Regions from separate parts of the Pseudoalteromonas sp. SR41-7 genome, predicted to be linked through region 4. Evidence: predicted binding sites of a transcription regulator. Region 4 holds the regulator's gene; each other region holds the start of a gene.

Region 1 (4,395 bases), on a different contig from region 4:
TAACGGTATCGAACCAACCGCGATGTTCTTCTAACCTGAGAGCTTACAGCTCTTTTCTCGCTAACTATTATTCACAAAAAAGCCGCTGTGTTTTTCAATACAGCGGCTTTTAAAATCATTATTCTAAATTAATAGATTATGACTTAGGTGCACGACCCGCACGTTTACGTTCGTTTTCTGTAAGGTGTTTCTTACGGATACGAATGTTTAGTGGAGTAACTTCAACTAGCTCGTCATCATCGATGAACTCAAGCGCTTGCTCAAGTGAGTAGTTAAGGTGCGGAGAAAGTGTTTGCGCTTCATCAGTACCAGATGCACGTACGTTAGTTAACTGCTTACCTTTAAGGGCGTTAACTGTAAGGTCGTTATCACGGTTATGAATACCGATAACCATACCTTCGTATACTTCAACACCGTGACCGATAAATAAACGGCCGCGCTCTTGTAAGTTAAATAATGCGTTAGTAAGTGCTTTACCAGTTGCGTTTGCAATCATTACGCCGTTCTTACGAACGCCGATAGCGCCACCTTTATGAGGACCATAATGATCGAACGTATGGTACATAAGACCAGAACCCGAAGTAAGCGTCATGAAATCAGTTTGGAAACCAATTAAACCACGGCTTGGGATCATGAAGTCTAAACGCATACGGCCTTTGCCATCTGGAGTCATGTTAGTAAGTTCACCTTTACGTAGGCCAACTTGTTCCATAACAGAACCTTGATGCTCTTCTTGACAGTCAATAGTCACTGTTTCAAACGGTTCTTCTAGAACGCCATCTACAGTACGTAAGATAACTTCTGGACGAGAAACTGAAAGCTCGTAACCTTCACGACGCATGTTTTCGATTAAGATACCTAGGTGTAATTCACCACGACCAGAAACACGGAAGCTATCTGGGCTTGCAGTATCTTCAACGCGAAGTGCTACGTTGTGTACTAATTCTTTGTCTAAACGCTCACGGATATTACGTGACGTTACAAACTTACCTTCTTTACCACAGAAAGGTGAGTTATTTACAGAGAATGTCATTGTTACAGTTGGCTCATCAACACTTAGTGGTGGTAATGCTTCAACGTTTCCTGGGAAACAAACTGTATCAGAAATCTTAAGCTCACCAATACCTGTTACAGTTACGATGTTACCAGCGTAAGCTCTATCAGTTTCGATACGCTCAAGACCTAGGTAGCTTTGTACTGCACCAATTTTACCATTACGTGTAGTGCCATCAGCACTGATAATAGTAACTTGTTGGTTAGGAGCAACAGAACCACGTTTAATACGACCAATACCAACTACACCAACATAAGAGTTGTAATCTAGTTGAGAAATTTGCATTTGGAAGTCACCTTCAGGATCTGCATCCGGTGGTGATACTTCTTCAACGATCATCTTGAACATAGGTTCCATGTTGTCTGATGGTTCGTCTAAATCTAGTGTTGCCCAACCGTTGATTGCTGAAGCGTAGATTACTTTAAAGTCTAACTGTTCGTCAGTCGCGCCAAGGTTGTCGAATAAATCAAAGATTTGATCCATAACCCAATCTGGACGAGCGCCTGGCTTATCAATTTTATTGATAACGACGATTGGCTTTAAGCCTTGCGCGAATGCTTTTTGCGTAACGAAACGCGTTTGCGGCATTGGACCTTCTTGAGCATCAACAAGTAATAATACTGAGTCAGCCATCGAAAGTACGCGTTCAACTTCACCACCGAAATCGGCGTGTCCCGGGGTATCTACGATATTGATATGGTAGTCATTCCAAGAAATGGCTGTGTTTTTAGCCAAAATGGTAATACCACGTTCTTTCTCAATGTCGTTTGAGTCCATCACGCGCTCTTCGTTACCGCCGCGTGTTTCTAATGTACCTGATTGCTCAAGTAGTTTGTCAACCAGTGTTGTTTTACCATGGTCAACGTGCGCGATAATCGCTATATTTCTTAACTGTTCGATGCTCATATATTTACTCAGAGAAATTAAATTCTCATTGATCCTGCAAGATCTACGCACTCATCCACGCTTTCGCGAGATGTCCCAGCATAGGATTTAAAAGGGCGCATATTATCCCTCATTAATGACATGGATGAAAGTTTATCCAATATAAATTTCAAAACTTTCTCAATACTTTTACTAAGTATCTGTTTTATATATGACAATTATATGAATTAAATTTCAATTTTTTTTTGAAAAACAGCCTTTTTGGCTATTTTGCTGATCTTTTTGGTACTCTTTTGCATTTAGGTTATGCTATTTCCGAGCGATTAAATTAGCAGCAAATTGTGCCCTGTAAATTTTGCACCAAAAAGGAAAATTTACGCACCAACATAGTGCGTTTGTACATTCCATTTTGATGCAACGATATTTTTTTAATTTATAAACAGCTAGTTATAAAAATGGCACAAAATCAGCTTAGTAAATCCCAAAGCAATTATGCAGCAATAACAAAACCCAATAGTTGGAGGACACATGTCACAATCGGTTTTAGATTTTATTAAAGAAAATGACGTTAAGTTCATTGATTTACGCTTTACTGACACTAAGGGTAAAGAACAGCATGTTTCTATTCCTCATCACCAAGTTGATGAAGACTTTTTTGAAGACGGTAAAATGTTCGACGGCTCTTCAATTGCAGGCTGGAAAGGCATAAACGAATCAGACATGGTATTAATGCCAGTTCCTGAGTCAATCAAACTAGACCCTTTCACTGAAGAAGCTACATTAATTTTACGTTGTGACGTAGTAGAGCCTTCTACATTACAAGGTTATGAGCGCGACCCGCGTTCTGTTGCTAAGCGCGCTGAAGATTACATGCGCTCTACAGGTATTGCAGACACTGTTTTATTTGGCCCTGAGCCAGAGTTCTTCGTATTTGACGATGTTAAATACAAATCAGATATGTCTGGTTCTATGTATAAAATTGATTCTAAGCAAGCTGCTTGGAACTCAGATAAAGAATATGCAGATGGCAACACTGGTCACCGTCCAGGTGTTAAAGGCGGTTACTTCCCAGTTGCTCCTGTTGATGACTTCCAAGATTGGCGTTCAGCTACGTGTCTAGTTCTAGAAGAAATGGGCCAAGTAGTAGAAGCACATCACCACGAAGTAGCAACAGCAGGTCAAAACGAAATCGCTACTCGCTTTAATACAATGGTATTAAAAGCGGATGAAATCCAAGAAATGAAATATGTTATCCATAACATGGCTCACTTATATGGTAAAACAGCAACGTTTATGCCTAAGCCAGTTGTTGGTGATAACGGTTCTGGTATGCATTGTCACCAGTCTTTAGCTAAAGACGGTGTTAACCTTTTTGCTGGCGATAAGTACGGCGGTCTTTCTGAAGATGCACTTTACTACATTGGCGGTATCATTAAGCATGCTAAAGCAATTAACGCTTTTGCAAACGCATCTACTAACTCGTACAAACGTTTAGTACCAGGTTTTGAAGCACCAGTTATGCTTGCATACTCTGCACGTAACCGCTCTGCATCAATCCGTATCCCAGTGGTTCCATCTGAAAAAGGTCGTCGTATTGAAGTACGCTTCCCGGATCCAACAGCTAACCCATACCTTGCTTTCTCAGCAATGCTTATGGCTGGCCTTGATGGTATCAAAAACAAGATCCACCCTGGCGATGCTATGGATAAAGATTTATACGACTTACCAGCTGAAGAAGCAGCAGAAATTCCAACTGTTGCAGCATCACTTGACGAAGCACTATCTGCACTTAGCGCAGACCGTGAATTCTTAACTCAAGGTGGTGTATTCACTGACGACTTAATCGATGCTTACATCGAACTTAAATCTAAAGAAGTTGAAAAGCTTAACATGACAACTCACCCAGTTGAGTTTGAAATGTACTACAGCTGTTAATTTAGCTGTATAAAATATGTGTGTTCTCAAGCCCGCTTTGCGGGCTTTTTTAATGGTAAAATTAATCAATCTCCACTAAAGTTAAGTTACCGACAAAAATGCAGGGCTGCAGAGTGAACAACAAGATTTTATTACTATTAATTGCTTTAGGATTAAGCAATTATGGTTACGCTGGTGAAACAAAGATATACGCTTGGAAAGATAAAAATGGCGTATTAGTGTTCTCTGACACCCCTCATAAAGGTGCTAAAGAGGTAAAGCTTACCAGCCAAGATCTTAATATGCCTGCAACAAATACTGACATTTTTGACGAGCAACCCCAGCCCCAACAAGCGGCCTTTAGTATTGCCATTTCCTCACCTGATCATAACCAGACTATTCGTGAAAATACCGGCACTGTTTATGTTACTAGCCGAATAAAACCACGCTTTGAAACTGGTTTTACTATACAACTTTTTATTGATGGCAAAGCACATGGCCCAGCCAGTGACAGTTCAACCTTTGCAATAAGAGATGTAGAA
Region 2 (4,395 bases), on a different contig from region 4:
TTTTAAACCGTTTTCGGCAATGCTTGTTGCGATCTCTGCTCTACAACTCATTCCTGCATATAGCTGGCGCTCAGTAGTATCGAGTAATACTTTTACTTTAAACGATAAACCTTGAGAGCCGGCTTGGTTTTTAGCTGAAGTACCAATATTGATTACTGTGCCGCTAAATGGTTTATTAGGGTATGCGGCCGCATAAATATTCGCTTTTTGGTTAAGCTTAATGCTCGCAATGTCGGTTTCATCCACACGTAGCTCGGCTAAGATAGCGCTAGGATCGGCTACTAGCATTAAATCAGAGCCAATAATATTAGTAGTACCGGCTATAACGGTTTCACCTTCTTTAATATTTACAGATGCAAGCAAGCCGCTCATTGGAGCTCTAAATACACTTTTACTTAAGCGATCTTGCGCAATTTGTAGTGACGCTTGTGCTTGGTTGTACGACTCTATTCGTGATTCAATATCGATTTTAGCTAGATCGCGTGCGCTTTCAATGTTCTCGTAGCTCTCTTGATTACCTAAACCGACATCATATAAGTCTTTTTGTCTTTTAAGTTGGCGCTCTAGGTTAGCAAGGCGTGTTTTATTGTGTTTAATTTCAATTTCTGTGGCGCGAAGGATTGCTTTACTACGGGAAACTTCTGATTCAAAAGCAGTTGTATCAAGGCGCATTAACATATCGCCTTGTTTAACTCCTTGGCCTTCTTGAACAAATATTTTATCTACTCGGCCTGTCACTTCAGAGCGTAATTGCACTTGTGTATTAAAAACTAAATTACCTGAAGCCATTATTGAGTCAGCAATGTCGCCAAGCTCTACTTGAGCAATATTTACTTCGGCTTGTTTTTCATCGCCAGAAATTTGCTTTGACACAATTAGGGCTATAAATGCGCCTACAGCGAGTGTGATGATTATTGCTTTTTTCATTTTATCTATCCGTGAATTAAGTAATGTGGAGCTAGTATCTACCTCCACTTAAGAGTTAACTTGCTGCAATGATTGCCCAAATACCAAAAATAATAATTGAAGGAAGAGCAGAGAATAGGAGTGCTTTGTTAGTTGAAAAATTAGTCCAGCATTTTAAGCCGATCATTCCCAGCGCAATGCTCCAAAAGCTAAATAAGTTTATTGATTCTAATAAGCTATAAAAAGGATGGCCAATTTCAAGTCCTATTATTAATTGGTTAATAGATGCATAGCTAAATACGGCTTGTTGAGATATTTGATCTGTACTTGCACTTAGTACAAGAGCAATTGTTCCTAGGCTTGAAATAACAACTGGCATCATTGTCCAGGTAGCGAATCCATACCAAGCTCCGTAGCTATGTTCTGATTCAGGATCTTGTTTAGCCACAAGCATATAATAAAGTGCCATTAATGCATTCATGATAGCCAGCGCAATTACGCCGCCAAACAAACCAAACCATATTTGGCCTTCTGCATTTTGCTCTATACTTTGGCGAATCATTTTTTGCTCGCCAATCGTCGCATCAATAGTTGATGCTGCTACTTGCTCATTAATCAAAAACTGCATATCAACAGTGGAATAAAAAATATAAATACTCGCCATTGAAACGAAAGACATGACTATAAAAGCAAGCCATGACCAACCTTTGGCGTGTTCAACACCATTGAAAGCTTTACTAGGACTTATATAAATATCGAGTAGGGCGCTAAACGCGTTAGGTGATTTCATTATTATTCCTTTATACCTATTTTATGGCTAGGCAGTTATAAATGCCCAGTGACTAGGTAATAGAATAAAGGAAAATGTATGTATTGTTTTCATTCAATTGTAACGGTTTGTTAACAGATGTAAGGGGTCTTGTTCAAAAACAAGAAAAGGGCCAAAAGGCCCTTCGTGTTGCAGCAAGTAACACATTCTTTCTTATAAATTAAAGTCTACAGAATAAGCAACGTAAGCTTTAATATCTGAGTCATCCATATCTGTATCAGATAAACCAAAAGTGAACCCATCTTTCGAAATTGATACACCGTAATCTAAGATATTATCATCGCCAATAAAGTCACCTGAGTAGTGGCCTAAGTGAAGTGCCATTTCAGTGCCGTTACTGCCAACAGCAAAACCGTAGTCAGCTGTCAGGTAAAGTGAATCACCAAAGTCTGTACCATCACCACTTGCAGCTGATGTTGCAAGTACTGAAGCACCAAATGTAAAGCCTTCAACACTGATGCTACCGTAAATTTCAGAGAAATCTGCGTCAGCTTCAGAAGCTGCATCTGGGTAAGCGTAATAAATATAGCCAACATCATAGCTAACGCTTTCGTTAATGTCGCCACCAAAGCCTGCATATAAATCAAGCTCATAGGTCATTTCATCTGCCCACGATGCATTTGAAGCCCAAGTACCTGCATAAAAGCCCGATTCATTAGCGTAATCAATACCGCCTGAAATAGCTGCATCGCCCCCAGTTTGCTCTTGACCACGCCATAAGTAGTTTGATGTTGCCGCTGCGTTTGCTGTTACTTCAGCATGTACGGCTGTTGACGTTAAAGATGTTGCGCCCATTAATGCTATAGCACTTATAGCGATGGTTTTTTTTAGTTTTAGCATGTCCATTTCCCGTTATATGATTTTTGCTCGCCAAGGTTTTTATTATGTATTCGGAACCTTTAGGCTGACGGCTTTTTATTGTTTAACTAACGGGATAATTGCACTGTATGTGCCAGCTTCATTATTTTTTATTAAAAATTATTTTTATACATTAAAAACATGGGCTTGTGATTTATAGATTGAGAAGAGAAATGGTATATAGGAAGATGTTGCGCACACTGCTGGTGCATAAATTAACCTAGCCGCACCATAAAAGTACGGCTAAATTAGAAGTTTTTAGCCGAATATAGTGCGCATAAGGCTAATTGTTTCGTTTACACTACGACCTTTTTGAACTTCACTCACAATTGAATCGCGCTTACTGCGAATGTGCTCAGGAATATCGTCAGCAGCAAGTGCGCGGTCTACTAAAATTTCTGCAGACTCTTTACCTCTACGCTGAGTTTTACCTGTCGTAGTTGTAGTTCGTTTAGGCTTACTTAACAGTTTGATGTAGTTAGAGTTATCTGGTGTTTTTGCATCAGCATAGTGAAAGAAACATGGGATTAGTGCTTTAATAGCAACTAATTGTTCTTCTAACTCATTACTAGGTTTAGCCATTTTGTACCATGACATAGCTTGAATACCTTTTACAATATCTTGCCAGTAACGCTCAAAATCACTATTTTTTAGTTTAGAAACACCAAGGGCACCGCATAATGCATCTAATCGATTGTTTGTGATCGGAGTAAATATATCAGGGCGACGCATTGCAAGCAGTCGTGTTGCAGGCGCAAGTGTTGGTTTTTCATTATTGTCGGTGAATATTTTTGAATAAGCAGCAACAAATTGTTGATATTCGTATTGAGTAATGTCACCTTCAAGTGGAATATTTACTAGTGCATCGTCAAAGGCACCTGGTAAATCGCCAAGCATTTGATGAAAACTCTTCGCACTTTTTGTTGATGCAAACCATTCAACGTCAAAGTTGTATGTGCTTGGATCAAGTGATGCCATGTGCTTACCGCTAAACGCAAGTAAATCTTCAGGAATCATATCTTTAAGAGATTGTTCACGAATGCTTTTAATGTAGTCTACTAAGCGAAGCTGTTCATCAAGAGCAATAACGTCTTTGTGTTGTTCTACAAATACACTTACTACAGGCCACGGAGCAATACGTAAAGTTTTAACCTGTAAAAAGCTGATAGCTGAAATAAGCTGATCGTGTAGCTTCTTAAGTACTGGTAATTGCTGCGGCTCTAGTAAATCGTAGTTCATACGATCTCTGCTTGCACTTAGCAATTCGTAACACCAAGGTAAAAAATCATCAGGGTGGTTTTCTACTTTCACGGCCATAAGGTTAAGGCTTAATTCTGAAGATTGCTTCAGAATGTTCTGATAGATTTGATTTTCTTGTTCGCCTAGCGTCATTTTTGACGGTGAAATTAGCAGTTTTTTCATGCCTTGTAGAATCTCCGGTTTAGATATATATTTTTTTGCTGGTCTATTTTAGCGCAATTACGTTAATAACAACAGCGCTGTCCTCCATACGTTGTAATTGAAGTAGCTAAATCGGTGTTTTTGCTAATAGAATGAGACTAACGCTTTAACATGTATCAATCATTTTTATCTAGTACAAAGAGACTTTCAACTGAGGTATTAAAATGCTTTGCTATTTTTAGAGCAATTATTACCGAAGGGGTAAATCGTGCCGTTTCTACTGTACTAATAGTCTTACGTGAAACCGCAATTAGATCAGCCAAGTCTTGTTGAGAAAGGCCTGCTTCTTTGCGGTATTTTGCAATTTTATTTTGCACTTTTGCTCCTAATCTTTGCTTTGC
Region 3 (4,395 bases), 340 kb from region 4:
TGCGTCAGTTTCTTTGTCTGTTTCTGTTTTAGCGGCTTTTGTTGCTTGAGTAGACTCTTGCAATTTAACCGTAATTATATCGCCAGTACGTAGCGCTTTTTTATCAGAATATAAGTCGTTTGATGTATGAGTATTAAACAGTGAACCTGTGGCTACCAGCGGCTCTAAAATAGGCTCGGGGTACATAGGTGCGTAGTAAGGGTCGTCCTGCACTACCTCACTATTTTGCGTAGACATACAGCCACTTAAAAATAATGTGCCCGCTGCAAATAAAATAATATTACGCATAATTCCCCCTATTCTATTAAAGCTGTTGATTGATGTAACTCATCATTTCGTCAACGGCCGAAATTACTTTTGAGTTCATTTCGTAAATACGCTGAGTTTCTATTAGATTTACCAGCTCTTCAGTCACATTTACGTTAGATGTTTCGAGTGAGCCTTGAATAATACTACCTAACCCTTCAACACCAGGATTACCTTGTACAGGCGCACCACTTACAGCCGTTTCGGTATAAAGGTTTTGACCAATTGGCTCAAGACCCGATGGATTAATAAAGTCACTAATAGTCAGCTGACCAATTACAACGTTATCGGCTTGGCCTGCAACACGTACAGATACTTCGCCGTCTTGGGAAACCGTAATTGATTGCGCGTCATCTGGTACATTCATTTCTGGCTGAATAACGTAACCTGCGCCCGATGTTACAATTCGTCCATCGCCATCAGTAGTAAACTGACCATTGCGCGAGTAAGCAATATTGCCATCAGGTTGCAGTACTTCAAAAAAACCTTCGCCAGAAATCATCCAATCTAGTGAGTTTTCGGTGGTCAACATGTTGCCTTGCGTAAACTCTTTTTGGTTAGCTACAACTTTAGCACCCGCACCTAACATTAAGCCCGACGGCATTTCGGTATCTTGCGATGAACGACCACCCGGTTGATTAATATTTTGATAAAGTAAATCTTCAAATATAGCGCGGCTTTTTTTGTAACCTACGGTACTCGCATTCGCTAAATTATTTGAGATAACCGATATATCGGTTTGTTGAGCGTCTAGCCCCGTTTTACTGATCCACAATGCTGGATTCATAATCGTGTCCTCACTTTAAAGTTAAACTATGCGTAATAACTGATCTTGACGCTCGTCAATTTCTTCAGCTGTTTTCATTAATTTCACTTGTAATTCAAATTGGCGCTGGTGGCTTATCATGTCGACCATTTCGTGAACCGGATTCACATTCGACATTTCAAGCGAACCACTTAAAACTTTTACATTGGCAGAGGTATCTACTGTTACATTTGCTTTTGGTCTAAATAAACCGTCGTTACCTTTTTCGAGCTGTGAGCTATTTGCTTCAACAACTCTAAGCGTGTCGATTTCTTCTAAAAAGTTAGCAGGAGCGCCTTGTGGTCGAACTTGAATAGCGCCATCTTGGCTAAACCCTATTTTTTCGACTGGGACGGGTAAAATAACAGGTCCCCCTTCGCCAATAACTTGACGACCATGGCTGGTTACGAGCATACCTTGAGCTGTAATGTTTAACGTACCCACTTTTGTGTAAGCTTCATTACCGGAGGCATCTTGCACAGCAAGCCATGCGTTATCGCTCATTGCGATATCTAAGTCTCGCCCGGTTTGAACAATGCCACCCGATACCATGTTTGAACCCGGACGCTCTTGCATTGAAAATACACGTGTAGGCAAACCTTCGCCAAACGCTTGCATAGAACGCGCCTGGGCAAAGTCAGCTTTAAATCCTGTTGTATTTGCATTCGCCAAATTATTGGCTTTAAGCGCAAGCCCTTGTAGGCTTTGCTTAGCGCCAGAGGCCGCAATGTAGACCATTTTGTCCATAGTATCGACTCACATAAAAAATCTCTGAACTTACAAATGCAAAATAGGTGCCAGATTAAATTTGACGCAACATTGAGAGGTATTTAGAAGGGCTTGCAAAGAGGACTTATAAAAAAGGCTGCAAAAATGCAGCCTCATATATTTAATAGGGTTTAGCTTATCGAATCTGCAAAATACTTTGCTGAATAGTTGAGTTAACTTCAAGCGCACGTGAGTTTGCTTGGTAATTACGCTGTGCAGTAATTAAGTCTACAAGCTCGTTTGTAAGGTTAGTATTTGATTGCTCAAGCGCTGATGAGTTAATTCCACCAAACGTACCCGAACCAGCTTCACCCGCTACAGGTTCACCTGAATCAATACTTTGCTTCCAGCTTGTATCACCCACTTGTGATAACCCTTGTGAATTTGGAAAACGTACCATAGCCACTTGGCCTAGGAATGTTGAGTCACCATTACTGTAAGAAGCGACAATTTTACCGTCTGTTCCTATATCAATTCCGGCTAAACGACCTACTGTTGAGCCATCTTGATCGAGTGCTTTTACTTCAAAACCACTTGAATACTGAGTTGGGATACGTCCTGCTGTGTTATTTTCATCGCGCCAGTTAAGCTCAATACCAGTACCTGGGAAAGTTGCACCATTGTCTAGTAATGTTGATAAACCAGCACCAGAACCCGCTGGTAGTAGTATTTCATCAAAAGTAGTTGTATTTGTATTTGCCACACCACCTGTTGTTGATGGCAAACCACTTGAGTTAAAACCAAGGGTGGTAAGTGGTGTATAAGGCGCGGTTTGTTCTCCACCAGTTGTGGCATCAACTACTTTGCCATCGAGTGTTGCGTATACTTCCCAACTGTTATCTGTACCACCTGCTGCGGCATCATCTTCTTTAGCAAAAAAGTACTGTAAAATATGTGGTTCACCTAGTGAATCATATACCGTTGTTGACGTAGATGAGTTATAAGTACCACTAGATGTTGGGTCAAAAGCAATACCCGGAGCATCTGCTGTTGCATCTAAGTTAAACGACAAAAATACATTTTCTGTTGCGCGAGGTGAACCAGACGAATCAGGGATTTGAATTGGATCAGTTGTGCTCAAACTTACCGACGTTGTATCACCTGTAGATGAATCAACTGGGAATGCTTGTAAAAAGTTACCTTTTGCGTCAACCATAAAGTTATCTTGGTTAAGCTTAAATGCACCCGCACGTGTATATGTTAAATCTTGCGAAGATAAATCGTCGGTCATCGCAAAATAACCTTCACCAGTGATTGCTAAATCAAGTGAGTTATTTGTAAATTGCAGTGAGCCTTGGTGAAACTGCTGCGCAACCATGGTTGTTTGCACACCGTCACCATTTTTAGTCTTACCAGAGCTAAACACTGATGAAGCGTAAACATCGGCAAACTCAGCGCGTGACTCTTTAAAACCTGTGGTATTAACGTTTGCAATATTATTTGCAGTTACGTCTAAATCTTTTTGTGCGGCAGCTAAGCCAGTTAATGCAATATTGAAGCTCATAATTCACCTCTAACCTGTTAATATTTAGCCTGCTGACAGGCGAAGTATAATTAAAATTTATTACGCGATTTCTGCGACGTCTGTCAACCTAACCGCACCTTCTTTAGTGTTAATAATAATGCCACTTGAGCCATTAATATTAACGCTTTCAATGTTCTTAAATGTAGCAATGGGTAAGCTTGAAAATTCACCGTCAGTACTTCCTTCGGCGGTTACTGAGTATTCACCTTCAGGTAAACGCTCACCAGCTTCATTTTTGCCATCCCACGCAAAACGTACCGCACCTGCTGGCTGAGAACCCATATCAATAGTTCTTACTAGCTGACCTGATGCATCAGTAACTTTAATTTTTAAGTTATCAACGGCTTCTTCTGCCACTGCAGAGCCTCTGGCATCACCTGTTTCATTTAAATCCAGGGTGTTTGACTCTAGTAAAGCTTGTTTGCCTACAAGTGTAGATGCTTGCAGTGCTGAATTAGATGTCATTGAAGAGGCTAAAGATTCAAAGTTAGTATTTAAATCTGTAATCCCTTGCGCCATCGTAAAGCTGGTCATTTGAGCAATCATTTGGTCATTATCCGCAGGGTTACTGGGATCCTGATACGATAATTGCTGAGTTAACAAAGAGAAAAAGTCTTCTTGTGTTAACGCATCACTCTCATTATCACTGGTAGCAACTTGTTGCTCTTGCCAGCGTATAGAGTCTAAATAGGATGAAGATGTACTAATATCGTTACTCATAACCTACCCTCGGTTACCGCTGCCCTAGCAACAGTGTTTTACTTAGCATTTGCTTAGCTGCATCAGCAACTTGCACGTTTGTTTGGTAAGAACGAGAGGCAGAAATCATATTTGCCATCTCCTCTACAACATTAACGTTGGGTTTATAGATATAGCCATTTTCATCCGCACTTGGATGGTTTGGGTTATATTCAATTTGTAATGGTGCATCGCTTTCAACAATGCCCAAAACTTTAACACCAACTGCGGAGCCCTGCTGGTTACTTACTGA
Region 4 (4,395 bases):
CGTAGCTATCAGATACACTGCGAACTAATGAAGGAAGTAGGTTTACTGGAATATTATCTACGCAATAATAACCTAAATCTTCTACAACGCGCAAAGCAACCGACTTTCCAGAACCAGAACGGCCGCTTATGATAATTAACTCCATTTAACACCCTTTATAAAACTATGATTGATCGACAATAACTTGGTAAAGCTCAGTATCAGATTTTGCACTGCGTAACTGTTTACAAAAATCTTTGTTGTTTAGTTTATCAGCAATGGTTGCTAGAGTCTTTAAGTGCTGCTGGTTATCGCCATCTGGTACGATGAGTGCGACAAAAATATCAACAGGGCGATTATCGATTGCATCAAAGTTTATTGGAGTTTCGCTAACGAGCACTAAAGCCAAAGGCTCTTCTGCACCGCTCATTCTTCCATGAGGAATAGCAATGCCACGCCCTATACCTGTACTACCTAATTTCTCTCTGCTCATTAAAGCATTAAGAATATCTTGTTGCGGTAAATACGGAAGTTTGTCGTGAGCAAGTTCGCTAATGAACTCTAAAATTCTTTTTTTGCTATTAAAAAGGACCGCAGCTTTGCTGCAGTCCTGGCATATAAGTGAACTTAATTTCATCATATTAGTGTCGAGCAAGCTTCTCTTTGTGTTTGATTACTTGGCGATCGAGCTTGTCGATCAACGAGTCAATAGCGGCATACATATCTTGATGTTCTGTAGAGGCAAATAGCTCAGCACCGCTTACGTGTATTGTGGCTTCTGCTTTTTGATTTAATTTTTCTACATCGAGAATGACATGAACATTATTAATATGATCAGAGTGTCTTTCAAGCTTCGCAAATTTAGTATTAATATAGTCTCTTAGTGAATCGGTTAATTCTACGTGACGACCAGTTAAGTTTAGTTGCATAAGCATTACCCTCTTAGTTTAGCGTCTTAAATCAGACTTTTACGCTGATTTGACGGTGGAATAGCAAGAGATTCGCGGTATTTTGCGATTGTACGTCTCGCTACTTTAATTCCTTGCTCAGCCAATATATCCGCTATTTTGCTATCACTCAATGGTTTTGCTGAGTTTTCTGCTGCGATTAATTTTCGGATAAGCGCACGTATTGCTGTAGATGAACATTCACCACCGTTTTCAGTACTTACATGGCTTGAGAAAAAATATTTAAGCTCAAATATACCACGGGGTGTATGCATGTACTTTTGAGTAGTTACGCGAGAAATTGTCGATTCGTGCATTTCTACCATTTCAGCAACATCATTTAAAACCATTGGTTTCATGGCTTCAGGGCCATGTTCAAAAAAGCCTTGTTGTTGCTTAACAATACAATTAGTAACTTTTAATAGCGTGTCGTTTCTACTTTCTAAGCTTTTAATAAACCATTTAGCTTCTTGTAAATGTGAGCGAATAAACTGGCTGTCGCCACTTGATTTTACAGTGCGAGACATTGCTGCGTATTGGCTATTAACACGAATTTTAGGCATGCTATCTGGGTTTAATTCGACAACCCAGCGGCCTTTAATTTTTTTAACTGACACATCAGGAATAACATACTCAGATTCTTCCCTTACAATAGTATCTGCAGGTTTTGGGTTGAGAGTATGTATTAGTGTCATTACTTCTTTAAGCTCTTCTTCTTTGAGCTTAGTTTTTTTCATTAATGTACGATAGTCGCGAGCTGCTAATAGATCAATATGCTCGGTTAAAATCATTTTCGTTTCATTAATATAAGGTGTTTCTTTATCAAATTGATTAAGCTGAATACACAAACACTCTTGTAAACTACGTGCAGCAATACCAACAGGATCAAACAGTTGGATGCGTTTTAATACCGCTTCAATTTCATCAAGTTCGACTTCGTTATCATCTTCGTTTTCTTGATTAAAGCTTTCTAAAATCTCTTCGCAGCTTAGTGTTAAAATACCTGAATCATCGACAGCTTCTACAATAGCAATAGCAATAGCTTCGTCTGTAGGGCTAAATGGCGTTAGTTGTAATTGCCACATTAAATACTCATGGAGCGTTTCAGTAGAGGCGCCTTGGTATATTGATTCGTCTTCAGGCATTGGACCTGATGAGGCTGCAGGAGCGGCACTCATGTACTCATCCCAACTGACATCCATAGCCATGTCGTCACTTAGCGTGTCTTTTGCAAGTGCTTCACCAGTATCTTGTTCGTATTCGCTCGGAGCATCATCAGCAGATGCGCTAACAGTTATGTCATCGGTATCAGCTTTTTGCTCGTTTTTACCAGCAGCGTCTTCGGAATAGTCTGCCTCTTCAACCTCTAATAGTGGATTACTGTCGAGAGCTTCTTGTATTTCTTGCTGGAGATCCAATGTACTGAGTTGCAACAAACGAATAGCTTGTTGCAACTGTGGAGTCATTGTAAGTTGCTGGCCCATGCGCAGCTGTAGTGATTGCCTCATGTATCTCTAACAATCCTTTTATGTTGTTATAATTAATACTAGCAGATGCTTAAAGACATGGCGTAAATGTTACAGCCTAAATTGCTCGCCTAAGTAAACATCGCGTACTGTTTTATCATTTAATACGTGTTCTGGAGTACCTGATGCAATCAGCTCCCCATGAGAAACAATGTAGGCTTTTTCACAAACATCAAGGGTCTCTCTTACGTTATGGTCGGTAATTAATACACCAATCCCACGATTTTTAAGATGTTCTATTATTTTCTTTATATCTAATACCGAAATAGGGTCAACACCGGCAAACGGTTCATCCAGTAATATAAATTTAGGATCTGCTGCCAGCGCTCGTGCTATTTCTACACGACGACGTTCTCCCCCCGATAATGCCATACCTTGGCTATCACGAATGTGTTGTATGCTAAATTCATCTAATAAGTTATTGAGCGTGTCTTCTCTGGCTTGTTTATTTAGTTCTTTGCGCGTTTCTAAAATGGCCATTAAGTTTTGATAAACAGTCAGCTTTCTAAAAATCGATGACTCTTGTGGTAAGTAGCCTATGCCTAATCTAGCACGACTATGCATAGGTAAAAGAGTAATATCGTTATCATCAATAGATATTTTACCTTTGTCGCTAGGAACAAGCCCTACAATCATATAAAAAGTCGTTGTTTTACCAGCACCGTTAGGGCCAAGTAAGCCAACTATACTGCCAGCTTGTACTTCAAGGCCGACGTTTTTTACAACTTCACGACCTTTATAGCTTTTTGCCAATAGTTCTGCTTTTAATGTGCTCATGGTTGACCTTTATCGCCTTTTTTACTTTTTTTAGTTTCGATCGGTACTAAAATTGTGTGAACGCGGTCAGTTGAGTTTTCATCTTTTTCGGCACTGATGAGCTGCTGCTCTATGTCGTAGGTAATGCTTTTAGCATTTATTTTTTGTCCGGCTTGCGATACTTGTGCATTACCAACAAGCGTTAAAAAACGCTTAGATACATCATAACGTACTTCGTCAGCACTGGCGCTCATAGTCGTGCCGTCTGATTGCTTTTCTTCAAAGTGCGCAGGGCTACCTGTGGCAATTAATAATTGTTTATTATCACCAAGTTCATCACGTTTGTGTACTTCGAGGCGATCGGCTGTAATGCGGCGATTACCGTGAATAATCTCAACGTTTTTCTCAAAAATACCCACATTAGCTTTCAATTGACCTTCTTGCTTGTCGGCACTTATTGAAATCTGATTGGCAGCAGGTTGCGTGTTTTGCTCTGCAGCACTACTATTAAACGCTAGTATAAGTGTAGGAATTATAAGTGATTTTAATATTTTATTGGTCATAATATATGGTTCGCGTATGGTTAATTAGTTTTATCACTTCGGTTTTCAAGTCGGCTTCTAGGCCTTTACCGGTGATTTTTAAATTGGGTCCAGTGATAATGACGGGTTGCTCCGAACGCATTGTTAATAACTTTATATCAACCTGAATATTATCAGCATTGATTTTGTCTATCATGGCGTTATCGGTTAAATTTTTGGCAACCACATTACCTTCTAAAATTAATTGTTTATCTTCATATAATGTTGCTTCGTCTGCATTTATTTGCCACGTTTGTTGCTCGTTATATAAAGTAAAAATGGGTTTTTCAAAAAACGTGAAACCTAATTGCTGGTATAGCTCCATTTTAGCCGCAGTGACTTTGTGGCTAATTTTACCTTGCTCATCATAGGCTGTCTGTTTGAGCTCAATAGCTATGTAATCAGGCTTAGCAACAACTTCAGGCTCAGCCTGAGGCACAATATTTGTTTGTGTAAAATAAGGGTACCAAAGCCAAACCATACAGCTAATGAATAAAACGCTTAATATTATGCGCGCTGCATTCATGAACTAGTGCCTTGTGTAGTCAATGCTTTACCATTTTCAAGCATGAGCAAATCGGTGAGTTCTCTCACAGCGCCAAAACC

What was found. Region 4 encodes sigma-54, which starts transcription at its own class of promoters, with help from an activator protein. Its sites were predicted from a motif close to GTTGGCACGNNNNTNGNNT; they were not measured.
Region 1: a site for sigma-54 is predicted at 2,394-2,412, ahead of glnA (glutamate--ammonia ligase). Genes of this name have one in related genera too.
Region 2: a site for sigma-54 is predicted at 2,674-2,692, ahead of H5092_RS18800 (TorF family putative porin). Genes of this name have one in related genera too.
Region 3: a site for sigma-54 is predicted at 1,895-1,913, ahead of H5092_RS00670 (flagellar basal body rod protein FlgF). Genes of this name have one in related genera too.

What each region holds. Positions count from the first base shown of each region.
Region 1 is NZ_JACJEF010000010.1:38,002-42,396, reverse strand. It holds gene typA (translational GTPase TypA) at 137-1,960, opposite strand; gene glnA (glutamate--ammonia ligase) at 2,468-3,874, shown strand; gene H5092_RS14065 (DUF4124 domain-containing protein) at 3,988-4,395, shown strand, end outside.
Region 2 is NZ_JACJEF010000019.1:74,400-78,794, forward strand. It holds gene H5092_RS18790 (efflux RND transporter periplasmic adaptor subunit) at 1-927, opposite strand, end outside; gene H5092_RS18795 (YIP1 family protein) at 983-1,696, opposite strand; gene H5092_RS18800 (TorF family putative porin) at 1,889-2,575, opposite strand; gene H5092_RS18805 (hypothetical protein) at 2,852-4,015, opposite strand; gene H5092_RS18810 (helix-turn-helix transcriptional regulator) at 4,171-4,371, opposite strand; gene H5092_RS18815 (hypothetical protein) at 4,380-4,395, opposite strand, start outside.
Region 3 is NZ_JACJEF010000001.1:135,277-139,671, forward strand. It holds gene flgH (flagellar basal body L-ring protein FlgH) at 1-288, opposite strand, end outside; gene flgG (flagellar basal-body rod protein FlgG) at 305-1,093, opposite strand; gene H5092_RS00670 (flagellar basal body rod protein FlgF) at 1,115-1,858, opposite strand; gene flgE (flagellar hook protein FlgE) at 2,016-3,383, opposite strand; gene H5092_RS00680 (flagellar hook assembly protein FlgD) at 3,444-4,124, opposite strand; gene flgC (flagellar basal body rod protein FlgC) at 4,138-4,395, opposite strand, start outside.
Region 4 is NZ_JACJEF010000001.1:475,295-479,689, reverse strand. It holds gene rapZ (RNase adapter RapZ) at 1-145, opposite strand, end outside; gene ptsN (PTS IIA-like nitrogen regulatory protein PtsN) at 164-616, opposite strand; gene hpf (ribosome hibernation promoting factor) at 621-908, opposite strand; gene H5092_RS02215 (RNA polymerase factor sigma-54) at 935-2,434, opposite strand; gene lptB (LPS export ABC transporter ATP-binding protein) at 2,504-3,229, opposite strand; gene lptA (lipopolysaccharide transport periplasmic protein LptA) at 3,226-3,771, opposite strand; gene lptC (LPS export ABC transporter periplasmic protein LptC) at 3,761-4,315, opposite strand; gene kdsC (3-deoxy-manno-octulosonate-8-phosphatase KdsC) at 4,312-4,395, opposite strand, start outside.